DNA from 4 places in the Paenibacillus sp. FSL R7-0204 genome. Region 1 is predicted to be linked to each of the others. Evidence: riboswitches for the same ligand, from Rfam matches in the RefSeq annotation. Region 1 holds a riboswitch; each other region holds the start of a gene.
The links. Region 1 has a riboswitch for cyclic di-GMP ahead of MKX42_RS31100 (transglutaminase-like domain-containing protein). Riboswitches for the same ligand answer to the same signal wherever they lie in the genome.
Positions count from the first base shown of each region.

Region 2: another riboswitch for cyclic di-GMP. It lies ahead of MKX42_RS31890 (choice-of-anchor A family protein); the one in region 1 lies ahead of MKX42_RS31100 (transglutaminase-like domain-containing protein).
Region 3: another riboswitch for cyclic di-GMP. It lies ahead of MKX42_RS29105 (PA14 domain-containing protein); the one in region 1 lies ahead of MKX42_RS31100 (transglutaminase-like domain-containing protein).
Region 4: another riboswitch for cyclic di-GMP. It lies ahead of MKX42_RS02800 (flagellar assembly protein A); the one in region 1 lies ahead of MKX42_RS31100 (transglutaminase-like domain-containing protein).

Region 1 covers NZ_JBBOCA010000001.1:7,172,703-7,177,848, forward strand. The annotation lists rRNA gene MKX42_RS31095 (16S ribosomal RNA) at 1-897, opposite strand, end outside; gene MKX42_RS31100 (transglutaminase-like domain-containing protein) at 1,335-2,144, opposite strand; cyclic di-GMP riboswitch class I at 2,158-2,238, opposite strand; cyclic di-GMP riboswitch class I at 2,312-2,393, opposite strand; gene MKX42_RS31105 (class D sortase) at 2,523-3,176, opposite strand; gene MKX42_RS31110 (GtrA family protein) at 3,244-3,648, opposite strand; gene MKX42_RS31115 (glycosyltransferase family 2 protein) at 3,638-4,615, opposite strand; gene MKX42_RS31120 (glycosyltransferase family 39 protein) at 4,711-5,146, opposite strand, start outside.
Region 2 covers NZ_JBBOCA010000001.1:7,356,427-7,361,572, forward strand. The annotation lists gene MKX42_RS31890 (choice-of-anchor A family protein) at 98-2,959, opposite strand; cyclic di-GMP riboswitch class I at 3,041-3,133, opposite strand; gene MKX42_RS31895 (hypothetical protein) at 3,884-4,261, shown strand; gene MKX42_RS31900 (ASCH domain-containing protein) at 4,623-5,045, opposite strand; gene MKX42_RS31905 (YukJ family protein) at 5,143-5,146, shown strand, end outside.
Region 3 covers NZ_JBBOCA010000001.1:6,727,533-6,732,678, reverse strand. The annotation lists gene MKX42_RS29110 (sugar phosphate nucleotidyltransferase) at 644-2,017, shown strand; cyclic di-GMP riboswitch class I at 2,156-2,236, shown strand; gene MKX42_RS29105 (PA14 domain-containing protein) at 2,251-4,605, shown strand; gene MKX42_RS29100 (glycosyl hydrolase) at 4,798-5,146, shown strand, end outside.
Region 4 covers NZ_JBBOCA010000001.1:593,262-598,407, reverse strand. The annotation lists gene MKX42_RS02810 (ABC transporter substrate-binding protein) at 1-578, opposite strand, end outside; gene biuH (biuret amidohydrolase) at 604-1,287, opposite strand; cyclic di-GMP riboswitch class I at 1,793-1,885, shown strand; gene MKX42_RS02800 (flagellar assembly protein A) at 1,992-3,611, shown strand; gene MKX42_RS02795 (aldo/keto reductase) at 3,642-4,616, shown strand; gene hcp (hydroxylamine reductase) at 4,709-5,146, opposite strand, start outside.

The DNA of each region.
Region 1 (5,146 bases):
CAGGCGGAGTGCTTACTGTGTTAACTTCGGCACCAAGGGTATCGAAACCCCTAACACCTAGCACTCATCGTTTACGGCGTGGACTACCAGGGTATCTAATCCTGTTTGCTCCCCACGCTTTCGCGCCTCAGCGTCAGTTACAGCCCAGAAAGTCGCCTTCGCCACTGGTGTTCCTCCACATATCTACGCATTTCACCGCTACACGTGGAATTCCACTTTCCTCTTCTGTACTCAAGTCACCCAGTTTCCAGTGCGACCTCAGGTTGAGCCCAAGGTTTAAACACCAGACTTAAATAACCGCCTGCGCGCGCTTTACGCCCAATAATTCCGGACAACGCTTGCCCCCTACGTATTACCGCGGCTGCTGGCACGTAGTTAGCCGGGGCTTTCTTCTCAGGTACCGTCACTCCGGCAGCAGTTACTCTACCGGACGTTCTTCCCTGGCAACAGAGCTTTACGATCCGAAAACCTTCATCACTCACGCGGCATTGCTCCGTCAGGCTTGCGCCCATTGCGGAAGATTCCCTACTGCTGCCTCCCGTAGGAGTCTGGGCCGTGTCTCAGTCCCAGTGTGGCCGTTCACCCTCTCAGGTCGGCTACGCATCGTCGCCTTGGTGGGCCGTTACCCCACCAACTAGCTAATGCGCCGCAGGCCCATCCCCAAGCAGCAGATTGCTCCGCCTTTCATTCTCTCCTCAGGAGAAAAAAGAAATTATCCGGTATTAGCTACCGTTTCCGGTAGTTATCCCAGGCTTGAGGGCAGGTTGCCTACGTGTTACTCACCCGTCCGCCGCTAAATCTGAAAGGAAGCAAGCTTCCTCTCAGACTCCGCTCGACTTGCATGTATTAGGCATGCCGCCAGCGTTCGTCCTGAGCCAGGATCAAACTCTCCAATTAGGACGCTTACGAAGTAAGCGTCACCTGCAATCTCTTCGGTCCAGCTCAGCTGAGCGGACGAAGAGATTGCAGTATAGAAAGAGCGATTGCTCATTTTGAAACATCTGACGAGAATTGTTACATTCTCTAATTTGGATCTCACCGAAGTGATTTCCAGGTACTCACTCGTTGTTCAGTTTTCAAAGATCAAGCTCGTCGTCAGCGCCGCTCACCGCGTCACCAGCAACTCTTATAATATATCACGTTCATCCGAGCAATGCAAGCTTTATTTTTGAAATCACTTATTTAAGTAATCTCTCATTTCCTTTGCCGCTCCAACAACGCTTATTTATAATAACCTATCCTTCTATTAAAAAGCAACCTTTATATAAATAAAAATAACCCACTTAATGATTAAGCGGGTTATTCTCAGGAAATGCTATAGTTCACAGCTATTCTTAGTAGAATTTCGCTGCAGTATATTTACTTGCTGCTTTGACCAGTTCTGTCGATGCTGTGTTTTTACCCAGACCTGCATCGACTGTAGTATCAATCGTTACCCATTTGCCGTTCAGGAACACTTCGTTCCAGGCATGGTATGAAGTTACATAGCTTGTATTCCCCATAACCAATTTGGTTGGAATACCTTCACTGCGGAGCATAGTAGCGAACAAGGATGCGTAATCGTAGCAGATCCCTTTGTTGGTAGCAAGCGTGTTATCGTTGTTCGGAATATAATCTGTGCTTACGCTGTTAGCCAGAGAGTAATCATATTTCACGTTAGTTACGATGTAATTGTAGATAGCCTTAACTTTGTCTGCATCTGTGGTCAGACCCTTTGTAAGCTGGGCTGCCTTTTGAACGGATTTATCGGAAGAACTCCACTTTACATTTTGTACGGAGCTCAAATATACGGCATTCACATTGCTCATGGAGAGAGATACAGTCTCGGAAGATAGTACTTTATATTTGTTGCCTGTAGTATTCTCAAGAACGGAGACCTTATAAGAGCCATTACCTTGTTGCAGCGGGAATGTCTCGTTCGGTTTGGAGGTGTATAAGTTGTAAGTATAGCTGTTATTGTCCTTGGTAATCATGAGCTTCATCTTCTTGCCCTTAGGAACATCGTACGAAACCCCGATCACCCCTTGATCAAGTTGTCCAACATTTAACCAGCTTGAATCTGCATTAGCGGCTTGAGCAGTGCCTGTCTGCACGGAAGTGACGATCACAAAAAGTGTAATCAACATTAAATAAAACTTCTTCATGGATAAAACCCCTTTCGGTAGCTGGCTGCCATTCTTACGGGAAGGCCCTTTAGCTTTGCGTCCCTACCTTTCGATAGGTTTGCCGTTATCGTATAAGCTTTATCTGTCCAATCTACTACCACATAATGACAGATTCTGAATTAAAACAAACAAAAAAAGCCTCTTCATTCGGTAACTGGCTGCCATCCATGACGGGAAGGCCCTTTAGCTTTGCGTCCCTACCTTTCGATAGGTTTGCCGTTATCGTGTATTAGCTTTTGATAGTTCTATCTTACCATATCCTTCTCTATTATCAAGCCCCAAACTGCTAGATTCCACCATAAACATACTAAAATTTTATGTTTTTTCGACCTTTACTGTCATCTTGTCTTGCAAGAATCAGGTTAGCTTCGCATGAATAATGAGTCTGTGGGTCGGATCAACAAGCGGATCGCAGGTAATGAGGGTCAGAATCTTATCGTCGTCCTTACCCTTCAGTACCGAAATATCGGTAGGCTCTACAATGGACACATCATATACTACATACTTGTATTCCTGGCCCCTTGTAATAATAGTAATGGTATCCCCTTTACCGACCTCATCCAGTCTGTTGAACAGCCGCCCTGCTGTTCTCGACCGGTGTGCCGCAATCGCCGCGTTGCCTACCGCACCTATCGGAGCTGTCTCCTTCATATGTGCAGCAGCATGCTTCATATTGGCCTTCGTGGCGCCCTCCAGTACAGGCAGCTTCAGATCGATTTTGTCGATTTCAATAATAGCAGTGATCTTACCTCCAACTTCAATCTCGGGCGCTGCAGTCGGCACTGGCTCTTCCGCACCAGACTCTTCCGCCAGCAGTTGGGTGACTTCCGCATAAGGCTTGCTCAGATCCTGGCTGGCAGGAGCTGTAGCCGAAGGAACGATTTCACTATAGGCCTGTTCGGCCTCTTCCAGCAGCTTCTGCTGCTGACGGTCCTCGTACCATTCGCTTCCTTTGGGGTAGAGCATAATCAGGACCCCGGCAAGTATAATCAAATAGGATAACTTCCGCATGACAATCGCCTCCGCAATATAGAATAAGTGCTCCCACCGCAGAATACGGCGAAGATATACTGTCTCTTTAGAATACCCATTTCCGGCTTCCAAAGAAATTAATGATCACTGTAATGAAGGTAACCAGCACCTTGGCCATCAGCACCTGTATCCCCAGCCGATCAGTCAGCAGATGAATCAGCAACACCGAAATGCCCAGCACCAGCAGATTCAGCACAATAAATCTCACCAGCTGCATCCGGTCAAAGCCGCCATTCCCGCCTCTGTCCCGGCCCTTGAAGGTCACCTTCTTATTCCAGAAAAAGCTGTTGGCCGTCCCGGCGCTGTAGGAAATAATCTGTGCAGGGGTGTTAAGCATCCCCAGGGAATGCAGCAGGGTAAATACCGCAAAATCAATGAACGTGTTAAGCAGGCCCACCGCATTAAATTTCAGAAACTGGATCATGCCTGCGCGCCAAGCCTTATCTTGCATAATCGCTTTCCTTCCGGGTGTCTTCAGCCTCTGCCTCCGGGTAGCCTCTGGTCTCGCGCACGATATAGAGCGGTCTATCCTTCGATTCGTCATAGATCCGTCCGATGTATTCCCCAATGACGCCCAGCAGCATCAGCACAATGCCGTTAAACAACAGGTTCACACCGACAATGGACGCCCAGCCCGGCACGGTCCAGGAGGTGAAGACCTTCTGGAATAAGACCAGGAACAGGTAGATGAAGCTGGAGAAGGACAGGAAGAAGCCGATATAGGAGGCGATTTTGAGCGGCTTATGCGAGAAGGAGGTAATTCCGTCGAGCGCAAAGCGGATCATTTTTTTGAGCGGATATTTCGTTTCCCCGGCAAAGCGCTCCTCCCGCACATATTCCACCATGGTCTGCCGGAAGCCGACCCAGCTCACCAGCCCCCGCACATAACGGTTCTTCTCCTTCAGGCCGCGCAGCACATCGCAGACCTTGCGGTCGATCAGCCGGAAGTCCCCGGTATCCGTGGGAATCTCCACACTGGTCATGCTGCTGAGCAGACGGTAAAAGATTTTGGCCGTCACCTTCTTGAAGAAGGTCTCTCCGTGGCGCTTCAGCCGCTTGGCATAGACTACCTCGTAGCCTTCCTTCCACTTGGCGATCATCTGCAGGATGACCTCAGGCGGGTCCTGAAGATCTGCGTCTATCACCACAACAGCCTGGCCTTCAGCATAATCCATACCCGCCGTTATCGCCACCTGGTGGCCGAAATTACGGGAAAAGTCAATCAGCTTAACATGCTCATCCGTATTGCTGATTCCGCGCATAATCTCAGCTGTACGGTCCCGGCTGCCGTCATTGACGAATACCAGCTCGTAGGTATCTCCGCAATCGTCCATTACTTTTTTGAGCCGCTCGTAGGTTACCTGAATGACTTCCTCCTCATTGTACATGGGGACAATTACACTATATCTGGCCTTCACAAGGGTTCCTCCTAAATTTGTTGTAAGCCACAGCTTCCTTGAAGCACCTCATCAACATCAGCTTTGAACACTATGCGGCTCTTACAGCTCTCCTCCTAGAATACCCAGGAAGGGAACCAGCGAAGTACTTGAATGATATAACTGCTGTTCACCTGCATGCCGGATAAGACCGGATAGAACATTACAAACAGGATGGCGGCGGCGGCAACATAGGCGTACCGCAGAGTTCTGGCACCCTGGAACTTGCTGTCAAGCAGCTTCAGGATGTACACAATGGATAGAATCATAAACGGCACCATCGCAAAGTAATGGTACAGGAACGTCTCACGCGGCACCAGCATCCAGGGAACATATTGTGAGAAGAAGGCGATCCAGATCATGTACAGATTCTTATCCCGGCGCTTCACGGTGAACCATACGGCGGCCAGCATCGCGAAGATTCCTGTCCACCAGATCAGCGGATTGCCCATCGTTACTATGCTGCTCGCCTTGCCTGCAGGCAAGCCTTCGCCGCCGCTGAAGAACCACACC
Region 2 (5,146 bases), 180 kb from region 1:
AAAAAAGAGCTACTTCCAGGAGAACGTCTTCTCCGAAAGCAGCCCTTGTCAAATTACAGGGTCATCGTTTGTTTATATAAATCTCAGTTCCGGTGACTCATTTGCGTTTGCTGTTTCTGGTGTTTCTTCTAAGAATCAAGCCCAGACCAGCGAGTGCCAAACCGGCAAAATAATAAGGGGCAGGACTGGATTCGCCCGTCTTCGGCAGGGTTCCATCCACAGGCACACCGCCTAGAGGAACTTCCTCATCAATAAGGACTACATCAGGTACCGGTTCGGCTGACGGTGTTGGCTCCGGTGTTGCTGCTATAGGCGCAACCGCAACAGCCGGTGTCGGCGTTGGTGCCGGTACTGTTGTTGCTATTGGAGCTACTACAGGTCCCAGCGGCAGCGGATCATCATTCACAGCCAAATCATTGCTCACGATAAATCCGATGATCGGAGTCGGCGTAGGCACTGGAGGGAAACTGAACGGCGGCGATGTTGGCGCTGGCGTTGTTACTGGTGTTGGATCTGGCGTTGGTACCGGTGTCGGCGTTGGTGTCGGTTCTACCGTCGGCGTTGGTGTCGGCGTTGGTGTCGGCGTTGGTGTCGGCGTTGGTGTCGGTTCTACCGTCGGCGTTGGTGTCGGCGTTGGTGTCGGTTCTACCGTCGGCGTTGGTGTCGGCGTTGGTGTCGGTTCTACCGTCGGCGTTGGTGTTGGCGTTGGTGTCGGTTCTACCGTCGGCGTTGGTGTCGGCGTTGGTGTCGGTTCTACCGTCGGCGTTGGTGTCGGCGTTGGTGTCGGTTCTACCGTCGGCGTTGGTGTCGGCGTTGGTGTCGGTTCTACCGTCGGCGTCGGTGTTGGCACTGTCGTTGGCGTTGGTGTCGGTTCTGCTGTTGGCGTCGGTGTCGGTTCTACCGTCGGCGTTGGCGTAGGCACTGCCGTTGGCGTCGGTGTTGGTTCTGCTGTTGGCGTCGGTGTCGGTTCTACCGTCGGCGTTGGTGTCGGCGTTGGTGTCGGTTCTACCGTCGGCGTTGGTGTAGGCACTGCCGTTGGCGTCGGTGTTGGTTCTGCCGTTGGCGTTGGTGTCGGTACGGCTGTCGGCGTCGGTGTTGGCACTGCCGTTGGCGTTGGCGTCGGCACTGCCGTTGGCGTCGGTGTTGGTTCTGCCGTTGGCGTTGGTGTCGGTACGGCTGTCGGCGTTGGCGTAGGCACTGCCGTTGGCGTCGGTGTTGGCACTGCCGTTGGCGTTGGTGTCGCTACAGCTGTCGGCGTCGGTGTTGACACTGCCGTTGGCGTTGGTGTCGCTACAGCTGTCGGCGTCGGTGTTGACACTGCCGTTGGCGTTGGTGTCGCTACAGCTGTCGGCGTCGGTGTTGGCACTGCCGTTGGCGTTGGCGTCGGCTTCACCGTTGGTGTTGGCGTCGGCTTCACCGTTGGTGTTGGTGTTGGCTTCACCGTTGGTGTTGGCGTCGGCTTCACCGTTGGTGTTGGCGTCGGCTTCACCGTTGGTGTTGGTGTTGGCTTCACCGTTGGTGTTGGTGTTGGCTTCACCGTTGGCGTTGGTGTTGGCTTCACCGTTGGCGTTGGCGTCGGCTTCACCGTTGGCGTTGGTGTTGGCTTCACCGTTGGCGTTGGTGTTGGCTTCACGGTCGGCGTTGGCGTCGGCTTCACCGTTGGCGTTGGCGTCGGCTTCACCGTTGGTGTTGGCGTCGGCTTCACCGTTGGTGTTGGCGTCGGCTTCACCGTTGGCGTTGGCGTCGGCTTCACGGTTGGTGTTGGCGTCGGCTTCACCGTTGGTGTTGGCGTCGGCTTCACCGTTGGCGTTGGCGTCGGCTTCACGGTTGGTGTTGGCTTTGGAGTTGGAGTGCACACTGGTGTAGGTGACGGTTTTATGGTCGGTGTAGGCTTCACAGTTGGTGTAGGTGTTACTGTCGGTGTTGGCTTCACAGTTGGTGTCACCGTTGGTGTTGGTGTCACAGTCGGTGTAGGCGTTACCGTTGGTGTCGGTTTTACTGTTGGTGTTGGCGTTACCGTCGGTGTTGGTTTCACTGTCGGTGTCGGTGATGGACTAGGTGTCGGCGTTGCGGTCGGCGTCGGACTCGGCGGCGGCCCCTCTCCCTCGTACATCCCAAGGTGCATCTCAACCCCGCCGCTAAAAGATTTTGCAATCAGAGTCCCGTAAAGCTCTGCTCCGGCATAATGAACATCCGCTCTGGGTGCGAGAATGCTGCCATAGAAGGAGGTATAAGCAATATTCACCTCAGAAGCTTCGTAAAAGTTGAACAATACCTGACTGGCTCTGCCGTTATTCATTGAAAAGCTCGGCACATTGACTGTAGGCCCGCTTATATTAATAATCAGCGTAGCGTTCTGGGCAATGTTGAATTCGATATAGTTGGTCTTCGCCAGTGTCGAGGCATCCAAATGAACTACATTGAAACGATCCGGTGCACTTATCTTGAGCTGTCCATAATTGTTATTGCCGATCTCATTCGTGTCGGCCAAGGCCCCATACTCTGTGGATCGGGAGATCAGACTCTGCTCCTCAGCTGCAAAATCAATCGGCTTCTCTTTCCTCTTAGCACCTATAATTTTAACCTGGGGCTCATTGACTGTAATGCTGTCTCCGTATACCACGTTTCCGTTAATTTCTCCGCTACCCAAATGTTTAAAATTCTTGCCTGCCACAAGTACATCCGTCGGCGCAGCACCACTGTATGCTCTTGCTACTCCGTAACCTCCGGAGAGGGTAATGTTCCCCGCCGCTGCCAGGCGGCCCTCAATCTGATCACCGCCTTGCACAAAATCACCGAGGATAAAAGCATTAAAATTCCCTGCGACTCCTAAAACCGGTGTTGGCGTATACGGCATCCCTGAAGCTGCTCTAACATCCGTCCCCCATGTAAAGGTACTGGATAAAGTCAATAGGCCTGCCATAATGATGGCGGCTGTTTTACGTACTCTTTTTTTCAATAGTCCACACCTCCTAGTTACTATTCTATGAATCTGTCACGCGACTATAACAACAAAAAGACCGCCACGAAGGGTTAGCTTCACGGCGGCCGGACGACCCTAGCCTCAACTTTAGAGACAGTAGATTCCTGACTTTGCGTCCCGTTCTTTCGATACGGTTTGCGTTTATACATGATTTCGGTATGAAATTGAGATTTGCTTATGTACAATCATGGTTGAGTCTATGACATTTGTTACTTTTGTACTAATTTCAGTTTATCCGCTCCCCCACCCTATTGTCAATCCGTTCCCAGTATATTTCTTGAAATTATTTTTCCGATGATTCCTCATTGATCCCTTGTACCATAAGGGTTCACGTGCGAGCCTCTTTTTTCCTGCTGACGAAAAAAGTCGAGAAATCAGAGAATTGGCTGTAGCCGTTTATCTCTCCTCTCTACAATGCTATCAATTTTCATTAATGAAATTTGATGCATTTGTCCTATTTTATTGGTTTCACCCCGTCTCGGCTCACTGTCCGCTCCTATTCAATGCAATTTTACCTATTTGCGGGCATGTCAGCTCTAAAAAAAAGTGCCGCCCATAGGGACGACACCTGCTAATAGAATTCATATATTTTGAATAAAAATGTCGCCTAGGCAGACCCGAACAGCTGAACCCAGCCAATCATCGATACCCAGAGCGGAACACTTAGAATGATCCCGAATACCAAACCACGGCGGAGACTTCCTTCATGACTCATTGCCATTCTCCTTTGAGCTGATTTATTTTTCAATCTATATTATTTCAATTTTAATATATAATAATTCGTTCTATTTTTTTGTGAAAAATATCACATTATTTAAGTTAATTTATAAAACCCATTGATTAATTTTTGAAAGGTGAGTTACAATGCGAATATACGTTCTCTTCAAGGAGTTGAGAGGGATGCACAGAGCAGAGAGCCAGGATAACCTGCTGGTCAAATCCTATATTTTGCTGCCGCTTATTCTATCCGCCTTCGAGCGTGATGCTTCTGCTATATCCTCAGAGCTGCGTACGCCTGCGCCTTATCTTGAGGTAATCCAGTTGGCCGTCCATGCCGCTTCTGCTGATCTGCGGGAGGTCCGTGCCGGGATGCGCGCCCGTGGTCTGAAGGTCTATGAACAACAGCGGCTGGAGGCGGGCGTTGAAGCCAAATTCGTCTGCAGAGGTTATCACGAGCGGATGCTGCTGCTGGATGATGTGATTGCTGCCCAGGCTACTCTGCATATGCGGAGATATCTGGGTATGGAGAAGACGGAGCAGGGCCCGAAGCAGAGCTAACAAAGAAGCCTGCCGCAAGCGGCAGACTTCTGCATGTAATGATCACCCGGCTGCGGTTACATTAACAACGTCCAATACCCGAGCGTGCCACATATAACCGCCACAGCTACCGGATACAGGATTCTCCGGCTTACCTGATCCCTGAACGCAAGAAACAAACAAAGCATACAAAGCCATGCAATTAGAAGGCTTCCCATCTATTATGCATACGCTCCTTCCCGGCATTCCTGCCCCTCTCCAGCGGTAGACCGCCTCAGAGCACAACTTCTTTATATATAGGAAGATTTCCCGCCGAATATCCCAATTATACCAGCTGACAGCCAATCTGGAGCAATTTTTCTTCAAAATGCCGGCAAGAAATTCACAATTCCTCTTCCAGCACAGGATATTCCCAGAAACCCAGACGTCCCTTAGCAGGTATCGGATGTACCAGCGGAACAACTTCCTCCAGCTTCCAGGCATACCTTCCTTCGGCATAATTACCGAATACATATTCATTGCCACCCGGCCAGCCTTGCTGCACAAGCTCCGGCGTCACCTCACAGCAATCCACAAGGCGGCTGACCGCAATGATCCTGCCGGTTGGCAGATTGTCCGCAGTGTAGCCGTGACGGGCCAGCAACGACTGATACGGCTCCGTCCGGCAGATCGCCTTATTCACCTGCATCCCGGCATGAATGGCTAACTCCCCCCGGTAAGCGGTCCGCCAGCTCCGGGTTTCGATTTGTTTTTCTCCCAGCGCAATTAAGGTGGCCCACGGCTGGCGAATGGTCAGAACCTTCATAATGTAGCTTGCCTCCTCTGATGAATACCTTACTGGTCAGAATTACTATGACCTTCTATGGGAAAGAATAGTAGCTAAGAAGGAGGACTGATGAGCGATGG
Region 3 (5,146 bases), 450 kb from region 1:
AAGTACCCTTGATTTATCGGATGCGGGCCGAATGGAGTAAATGAAGAGCACAAGTGCCCTGTATTTAAACTAACCAGCTTCTGCCGCCGCGAACTTGTGCGGCAAGCCCTTGGCACAAGAGTTTTGAATTCCATTGTCTTGGAATTCTTGCTTTCTCCAGCCGCTAGGTCAGCGGCGACGCCTTGGAACAAGCGGCACTTAAGAGTCTTTGAGCTTTTGAATCTTTCTCCGCCGCAACAGTAGGCGGCAACCAGGGATTCAACTGTCGTGAAGGCAGGCTGGCGGCAACCAGGGTTTCAACTGCTGCTGCCGCAAGCATAGCGCGGCACCTGGCCCCCCCTTGCCGCTACAACAAGCGGCAATATCGGATCTTTAGCCGGGAGCTTCGCCTGTGGGCGAAGCGGATATAAAAGCACAAGCCTGTTATGAAATGGAGCGGAGAGGAATTTTGGAGCTGTAGGAGCGTTAGTGTCCGCCTTTGTCTCCGGATGTTATCTGCTGCAAGCAATATAATCAACAACATCTGGAGACAACAGCGGCCGTAAGCCCAAAATTCCTTGCAGCGACCCTCATAACAGGCGGGTTTTTACCACACAGACGCAACAAGAAATACCCAATAACAATACGATATGGAGGGTTCACTATGAAACTAGTACTTCTATCAGGCGGCTCCGGCAAGCGGCTCTGGCCGTTGTCCAATGATTCACGCTCCAAGCAATTTCTGAAGGTACTGGCAAGTCCGGCAGGTGAACCGGAATCAATGGTACAACGGGTATGGAGACAACTGGAAGAGAACGGCATGGCAGGGTCCTCTTATCTGGCGACCGGACGCAGCCAGGTGGAGATGATTCAGAGCCAGCTCGGCAGCGAGGTGCCGATCATCGTGGAGCCGGAGCGGCGGGATACCTTCCCGGCCATTGCGCTGACGGCGGCCTATCTGTATTCTATCGCGGGGGTGTCCCCAAGCGAAACCGTAGCGATTCTGCCGGTGGACCCATACGTGGAATCCTCCTTTTTCGAAACGGTGCTGCAGCTGGAGAACACCATGCTGGTGAGCGGAGCGAACCTGGCGCTGATTGGCGTAGTTCCCGAGCATGCGTCGGAGAAATACGGCTACATTATTCCAACGGGCGCAGATGCGGGAGCGAATGGTTATCTGCAGGTCAGCCACTTCCAGGAGAAGCCGGACCGTGTGCAGGCCGAGGAACTGATCAGCCAGGGCGCTCTCTGGAACTGCGGGGTGTTCGCCTTCCGTCTGGGTTACCTGCTGGATATCCTGCAGCGCAAAGGGCTTCCGCTTAATTATGAGGAGCTGCAGAAGCAGTATAAGCTGCTGTCTTCCATCAGCTTCGATTACGAAGTAGTGGAGAAAGAAGAGAACATCGTCGTGCAGCCGTACGCCGGATTCTGGAAGGACCTGGGCACCTGGAACACCCTGACCGAGGAAATGACCAGCAACCATGTCGGCAAGGGTTTTATCACCGCTGACTCCGAGGGCACCTGCCTCATTAACGAGCTGGATATTCCGATTACTGTGATCGGGGCGAAGGATCTGATTATCGCTGCCAGCCCGGACGGCATTCTGGTGACGCACAAGACCGAGAGTCCGCGGATCAAGGAAGTGCTGAAGACTTTTGAACAAAGACCGATGTACGAGGAACGCCGCTGGGGCCACTACAAGGTAATCGATTATGTGAAATATGAAGAAGGCAACGAGGTGCTGACCAAGCGGATCTTCATCAATGAGGGCAAAAATATAAGCTATCAGCTGCATCACAAACGCAGTGAAATCTGGACCTTCGTCAGCGGTGAAGCCAGCATTGTCATCAATGAGAAGATGCATACGGTGAAGGCGGGAGATGTGGTGCGGATACCGGAAGGGACCAAGCATGCCATTCTTGCTCTTACCGATGTGGAGTTTATTGAGGTGCAGACGGGGTCGGAGCTGGTAGAGGAAGACAATATCCGTATTACCCTGGACTGGGAGGATATAGCGCTCCATCAGTTCATTTCGTAGGTCTAACTTATCTATTTAACCAATTGTTACAGAATCAAAACGGGTACTCGGAACTATTTATTCGGAAAAATTCGCGTTTGCTCTACAAAAAAATTGCATAAAGACGATAATTTACGGTAAGAGGGATTGATCCTTCCAAAACGACAATGGCAAACCTGATCGAAAGACAGGGACGCAAAGCTATAGGGCCTTCGCAAGAGTGGCAGCCTGGCTACCGAAAGGAAGAGAATATTTTGAAAACTTACCGTAAGTCTCGTTTGCTCTGCGCTGTGCTGTCGCTGGCCGTGGTATTATCTGCTGTACCTGTGGGACTGGGAATCGCCCCTTCTACCGTCAAGGCTGCCTCCTCTGCAGGAGCGCCTGTGAACCCTAATGCCTCAGCCGAGGCGGTCAAGCTCCTGAACAATCTGTATGATATCTCGGGAAATGGAATCATTACAGGGCAGCATGACTATTTCGAGAGTCCGGATGAGCTGAGCAACAAGCTGAAGGGAACAAGCGGACAATACGCAGCACTACATGGTTATGAGCTTGGAGCAATCGGTGGGCAGAGTGAGAGCGGAGTAGCTGCACAACGCAAAAATATCGTCTGGAGTGCGACGAACTGGTCCAGAGCGGGCGGCATTGTCGCCATGACCTTCCACCAGAATCTGCCGGGTACCAAGTACGAATGGTCTAATGTGCAGAAGTCAATCACCCAGGCGCAATTTAACAAATACGTTACCCCCGGAACGCCAGAGTATAATGCGCTGATCACCGATCTGGATAAAGTAGCTGTCTCTCTGAAAAGCCTGCGGGATGCTAAGGTTCCGATCCTCTGGAGACCTTACCACGAAATGAACGGCGGCTGGTTCTGGTGGGGGAAAAAAGATAATTTCTCAGCCCTATGGAATATTATGTATGACCGTTTCGTAAACGTTCATCAATTAAATAATTTGATTTGGGTATGGAACCCGAATGCGCCGAATGCCAACTCTGATCCCTATGCACGGACTTATCCGGGTGCGGACAGAGTGGATGTGCTGGCAGCGGATATATATAATAACGACTACTCGAATAAATATCATGATGATCTGACCAGCCTGGCTGGCGGCAAACCGATCGGCATCGGCGAGAACGGTGAAATGCCTAATATCTCGAAGCTGAAGCTGAACCAGCAGAATTACGTGTTCATGATGAACTGGGGCAAAATGCTCTATGAGAATAACAGCACGGCTACGATCAAGAATTTCATGAATGACAGCTACACACTGACCCGTGACCAATATAAGGCCTGGACTGCTCCAGTGGCGGCCCCTAAGCCAACCGTAACACCAACGCCTACACCAACACCGACGCCTACAGCAACACCGACGGCAACACCAACGCCGACGCCTACAGCAACACCGACGGCAACACCAACGCCGACACCAACCGTAACGCCAACCGTTGCGCCGAAGCCGGTCCCAACCTCCGGTGATACGGAGGGTAAACCTGCCCATAATGGATTGCTTGGAGAATACTTCAAGAACATGACGCTCTCGGGGACACCGGTTATGGTACGTAATGATGATGTCATCAGCTTCAATTGGCGTCAGGGTACTCCTAATGCCGCACTCGGCGTAGATTACTTCTCGATCCGCTGGACCGGCCAGATTAAGCCGGCTTACAGCGAGACCTATCAGTTCTATACTACATCGGATGACGGTATCCGCTTGTGGGTGAACGGCACAGCCGTCATTGACAGCTGGGTCAAGCAGAGCGGAACGGCCCGCACAGGAAGCATAGCCTTGACTGCCGGGCAACTGTACGATATCAAGGTAGAGTATTACGAGAATGCAGGCGATGCGAATGTCCATCTGATGTGGCAGAGCCCCAGCCAGGTGAAGGGAACCGTACCTGCAAGTGCGCTCTTCTCCAGAGCAGGCAACACATCCCTACCTGCTCCGGCTGCAACAGCAGTACCGACCACGGTACCAGCAGCGACAGTAGCACCAGCACAGGCAGCAACGCCGGCACCAGTAACGACACCAATGCCAACACCAACACCAGCACCAATACTGACGCCAGCACCGACACCAACGCCAACACCGGTGCCAACACCAACAGCGGCTCCTGTTCCCGTTCCTTCTCCTGCAGCAACACCGGTGGATCTGCCGGTAGAAGCCCCTGCTGCCAATGGATTGTACGCGGAATACTTCAATAATATGACGCTATCGGGCGAACCCGCTGTAGTGCGTACCGATGCTGTGCTTGATTTCAACTGGCGCCAAGGCTCGCCGGATGCCGCTATCGGCATAGACTTCTTCTCTGTCCGCTGGAGCGGGAAGATGAAGCCGCTGTACACGGAGACTTATCAGATCTATACCACTTCCGATGACGGTATCCGCGTACGGGTGAACGGTGAGCTTGTGATTGACAGCTGGGTGAAGCAGAGCGGCACCGAACGCATGGGCAGCATCAGCCTGACTGCAGGCGAGCTGTATGATATTCAGGTAGAGTATTATGAGAATCAAGGCGATGCAAAAGCGCGGCTGATGTGGCAGAGTCCGAGCCAGGCCAAAGGTACCATACCGGCAAGCGCGCTGCTCCTCCCGTCCGCTTCCTAAGCTCATAAGGTCCGCAGCTGTGTTCATCATTGGCGCTGTTACTGGTTAAGACGTTACAATTATAAATCCTGTAAGCCACTCTTAATGGCCCTGCTTACCAGCAGGGCTACTAAGCTATAGAAAGGCAGACAATCCGGGAGGCGTAACCTCCGGGTTCTGCTGAAGAAGCGTGGCTGGAGAAAGGAGATTACATTGAACACTTACCGTAAGTACAGGCTATATACAACTATTTTTCCTCTAATCCTTATCCTTTCATTACTTCCATGGGGGGAAGGGCGCAGTCTGCCCGCGGCCGCCAAGGTTACGGCACCTGCCGCCCCCGCTCCCATAAAACCCATTAATCCTTCGGCCTCTAAGGAGGCTTCCGCACTGTTAAGCTATCTCAGTGATCTTAGCGGCAAGGGGATGATATCCGGCCAGCATGATTACCTGGAGAGCCCAGATGAATTCAATAATAAGCTCCGCACAACAAGCGGCCGCTATGCCGTTCTGCATGGCTATGAGCTGGGAGCTATAGGCAACCAGTCTAAGGACACCATTG
Region 4 (5,146 bases), 6.6 Mb from region 1:
ACCTGACCGGTTAACAGCGGACTCAGATCATATTTGACCGGCATCTCTTCGATTTGCGAAGGGTCGATGCCCGCGCTTTTCTCCATGGCCCGGAAGGTCAGTTCCTCGTTGCCGCCCAGCTTAATGCCTACCTTTTGCCCGACAAGATCCTCCATCGTCTGGATCCCGGACTCCTTGAGCGTGAACATGACGAACGGGGTTTTGCGGTAGATCGCGGACAACGCTTTGACCGGAACGCCTTTCTCTCTGGCGATGACGACCTGGTCGGCACCCGTAACTCCGAACTCCTCACTGCCGGAAGCTACCATCTGCACAGCCGGGAAATCCGAGCCCCCCGGGCGAATCTCAACATCCAGCCCCGCTTCTTTATAGAAGCCTTTTTCCACCGCGGTATAAAAACCGGCAAACTGCGCCTGGTGAATCCACTTCAGCCGGAGCACCACCTTTTTCAGCTCGCCCGGGCCTTCCGCCCCCTGGCCTTCAGCCTTCCCGGCTTCCGTATTGTTACCGCAGGCGGTCAGGAGCAGCATCAGCGAGGTTAACAGCATCAGCGCTTTCGTTCTGGACTTGTTCCACATGGTTATTCCCCCGTTTATGAATGATTTAGTATTGCTCCAGCGCACGCAGCACCGCTTGTGAATCACTTACACTGCCGAACACCCCGCCCTGCATTTGAACCATACTCAGTGCCGCCAGGTGATTCGCTTCATCCGTCGCTCCCGTACAATCTGCAAGAATCAGGCACTCGTACCCGCGGTCATTGGCTTCCCGCATCGTGGTGTGTACACAGACATCGGTCGTAATACCGGTCAGAATCAGATGGGTAATTCCTTTATTCTTCAGGATCAGGTCCAGGTCCGTTGCGTAAAAGCTCCCTTTGCCCGGCTTGTCTATAATGTACTCTCCGTGGGCAGGCGCCAGCTCCTCGATGATCTGCCAGCCGCGCTCCCCCCGCACGAGAATTCGTCCCGCCGGTCCTTCGGAGCCGATCTCGGCCCCGATCTGGCGGCTGCGCCACCGTTTGTTCGCCGGCAGATCCGACAGATCCGGCTTATGTCCCTCGCGGGTATGGATCACGGTGAACCCTTCAATCTCCCGGATACGTGCCAGCAGCCGCTGAATGGGCTGAATCGCCCTCGCCGTTAATGAGAGGTCATAACCCATTCTCTCGACGTAACCGCCCTTGCCGCAAAAATCCGTCTGCATGTCGATAATCATCAGCGCTGTCTTCGCCGGGTCCACAGCCCCGTCATAAGGCCAGATGTAAGGTGTTGCTGCAATCTGCATGGTTTATGCTCCTCTCCTGATGCGCTATCTCTATTAATGTTAATTTAGTTAACATTAATCCGCGTTCCCTTGGTATGAGTTAGATTATATTACAATGAATTTGGGATGTCTTCGGTTTTATTACGAAATAATGTACTGAATGTTTGTGTTTATTCACATAGTTAACACATACATAACACAAACACTTACAACACTGCTTATCGAAAAAGGAACACTCCGAGTTTTGCCAAGCCCAGGGTGTCCCAACAGTTGAATACCCACACTTCCTCTCATCTTCCTCTTCCATAAGCTGTAAGTGCTGGGAAACCAGTTTTTTTGTCGAAATAGAGCTGCATATTTCGAGTTTTTTGATAAATAGGCATAATATAGTTGAAAAATAGCTCTTTAAGTACTAGAATTAAGCTTGTTTGCAGAAGTTAATGACACATAAGAACTATTCATGATTCTTTTTGTCGATTACAGTCGACCACAATTCATCGCCTCTACAGGATGTATATCATTGATCTATTTCTAAAGGCAAACTCCCCGAAAGGGCAGGACGCAAAGCTATGGGCCTAAGAACGCCAGAATCCGCGTTTACGGTTGCCAGGCTGCCAATAGAGACCACTTAAGCCAGCTGTTCAGGAGGGGAAGCCTCCGAGGCTTGATGATGTTCTTTTTCTGTACGAATTGCCATTGATCATACGAAAAGTGAGGTTACAACCATGCCGCAGCAGGATATCGAACCAAGCCGATATGAATTCGTAGAGTCCCTGATGCTCGAACGTAAAGGTCTCCTGGATTCATTCTCTGTGGAGGGCCGGACTTCTGACGGGACAACTGGAGATAAGAATGGAATTATCCTCGTGCAGGACAACCAGATATTCATTACTCCCCCGCTCCCCGGAGGCGCTCCCGCCCGCATTTCTGCGATCCACCCTGTTGTCCTGAAGATCAACTGGAAGACCGTTACAGAGCCAACTGAGGTGACCAAGGCAGATTATATTACCTGGGAGATCTGCGAGAAGCCGCAGTACGAAATTACCGTATCGCCTGACAAGCTCAAGGTCCACTTCACTTTATACCGTGCAGAGAAGTACGCCTGGAACCTGGTCAACTGTCCCGCCGCCTTTGAGGCGGTCGTCCGTGCCCAGCCCAACCCGGCGATGCTGCTGTCCACGCTCACCATAGAACAGATTATTTCCTCACTGGACAACCGTTTCATTCTACGCAACCTGAACATTCCCGCCCTGTACGCGGAGCTGGAGAATCCTACATATCTTCCCGTATGCATCGCTGAAGGAAGAGCCCCGCTGCCCGGCAAGGAAGCCCGGCTGGAATTCCAGCTGCCGGAGCATACACTGGAGGGGAACAGAATGCTTCGGGGACAGGGAGCTTCGGCTCAGGAGCCAGCGGATTCCTTGGAGTACCTCCGTTTCCCCGGAGCCCCCTTTACCTTTGCAGGCGAAGTCTTCGCACGCAAGCTGCCGCCGGAAGAAGGCATTCCCGGCCTCGACACAGACGGAAGGGTCCTGCCCCCTCCCCCGCCGCAAGATATCTACTTTGCTGCCGGTAATCATGCCAAGCTCCTTCCCTGTGGTAAAATCGTAGCCCGGCACACCGGCAGGCCCCGGATCTGCGGAGGAAGCGGCAGCGTCCGGATCTGTGACTTCCCTCCGGTCTATCTGCTGACCAGGGAGCTGACAGACCCTGCGGGCGATGTTATGTTCGCAGGCGACATCGTTGTACCGGGAGATCTGGAAGGACCTGTACGGATCGAAGCCCTTGGGAATGTGTACGTCTATGGCGATATCCTCCAATCTACCATTATAGCCACCGGCAGTATTTATGTTAGCGGCCAGGTTACCGGCAGCGGCCTGTACGCAGGATATGCCGGGGTAATGCAGCATCGCCTGCATAGCCTGGCAAGCCTGCTGCGGACAGAGACAGACGGACTGCTTGAGGCAGCGCGCCAGCTGGCCAAGAATGTGGAATCCCGCCAGCAATCCGTGAATTATGGTCTGGTAGTCATGCTGCTGCTGGAGGATAAATACAGCCATTTGGGCAGCCTGATCCGCGATCTCCAGGCTGCGCTGAGCCGTATGAACGGAGCGTTCGGTTCCTGCACGGACCAGCTCTGGCATATACTCGAGGTATTCGCCCATCCGGGACAATTCACCGGCTACATCACAGACAGTGTCCTAAGCCGCTTCTCCAGGCTGCTCCTCAAGCTGGGCGAGGAGATTGAGCTGCTCCAGGAGGAGCATGCGGTGATTAATCTTGCCCGGTCACAGGAGAGCCGCCTGGAGTCCGGCGGCAAGCTGCTTGTGCGTGATTCCTGCTAAGACTACTACTATATAAGGAGAAGTGAGCGCATGCGATATAACCGTCTGGGCAATAGCGGCCTGCAGGTGTCCGCCCTGGGTCTTGGAACTAATTCCTTCGGCAAACGGGCAGATCAGGAGACCTCGGTCCGCATTATTCACGCCGCCTTGGACCAAGGAATCAACTTCATCGACACAGCCAATATCTATGCCGACTCGGAATCAGAGCGGATCATTGGCCTTGCACTTGAAGGCAGACGCCAGAGCGTAGTGCTGGCGACCAAAGCCGGATTGCCGAAGCATGAAGGGCCGGGCGGCAGCGGCTCTTCGCGCCATCATCTGATGCAGGAGCTGGAGGGCAGCCTGCGCAAGCTGAAGACTGATTATGTGGATCTCTACCAGATTCACACCTTCGATCCCTACACACCGCTAGAGGAAACCCTGCGTACGCTGGATGACCTGATCTCAAGTGGCAAGGTGCGCTATATCGGAGCCTCCAATTATGCCGCTTGGGAGCTGATGAAGGCGCTCGGGATCAGCGAAGCCCGGCACTTCGCGAAATACATCTCCATTCAGTGCAGCTATTCACTGGCTGACCGCACGCCCGAAGCCGAGCTGCTTCCACTCTGCCTGGATCAGGGTCTGGGCATCATCCCTTACTTCCCTCTGGCGGGCGGCATTCTTACCGGCAAATATGCCGGCAGCAGCAAGGCCCCTGCCGGCTCCAGAGCAGAGACCGATCCGAACTTCCGCCGCTTCCTTACCCCGGAGCGCATCTCGCTTGGGGAACAGGTTCAGGCCATTGCGGAGGGGCTGGGCACTTCATCTGCGGCACTATCCCTGGCCTGGCTGATGAACCGGCCCGCCGTCTCCACGGTGATTGTCGGCGCAACTACAGTAGAGCAGGTACAGCATAATCTGCAGAGCCTCTCTGCTTCGCCGGATGCAGGGATAATTGAGCAGCTCGACCAGGCCAGTGCCGCCTTCCGCACCGGCGAGCCGTTTGCAGTCTACCGGCTGCCGTAAGCGCTGACAGTGACGTTCATATCCATACACAAAAGCGAGCCCCTGTATACGGAGACTCGCTTTTGTGTTTTTTGGCTCATGATGAATTTGTATTATACCGCAGCGATAAACCGCTCCATGTCTTCCTGGACGGTAGTAATACCGCCGATACCGAAGGTATCTACCAGAACCTTAGCTACATTAGGCGACAGGAAGGCCGGAAGTGTAGGACCCAGATGAATGTTCTTCACGCCCAGATGCAGCAGGGCCAGCAGTACAATCACCGCTTTTTGCTCATACCAGGCAATGTTATAGGAGATTGGAAGATCGTTAATATCCGCAAGACCGAAGACTTCCTTCAGCTTAAGCGCTATAACCACAAGAGAATAGGAGTCATTGCACTGGCCGGCATCAAGTACGCGCGGAATTCCGCCGATATCGCCCAGCGCCAGCTTGTTATATTTGTATTTGGCACAGCCTGCGGTAAGGATCACCGTATCACCCGGCAGTTCTGCCGCAAAGTCAGTGTAATAATTCCGGCTCTTCATCCG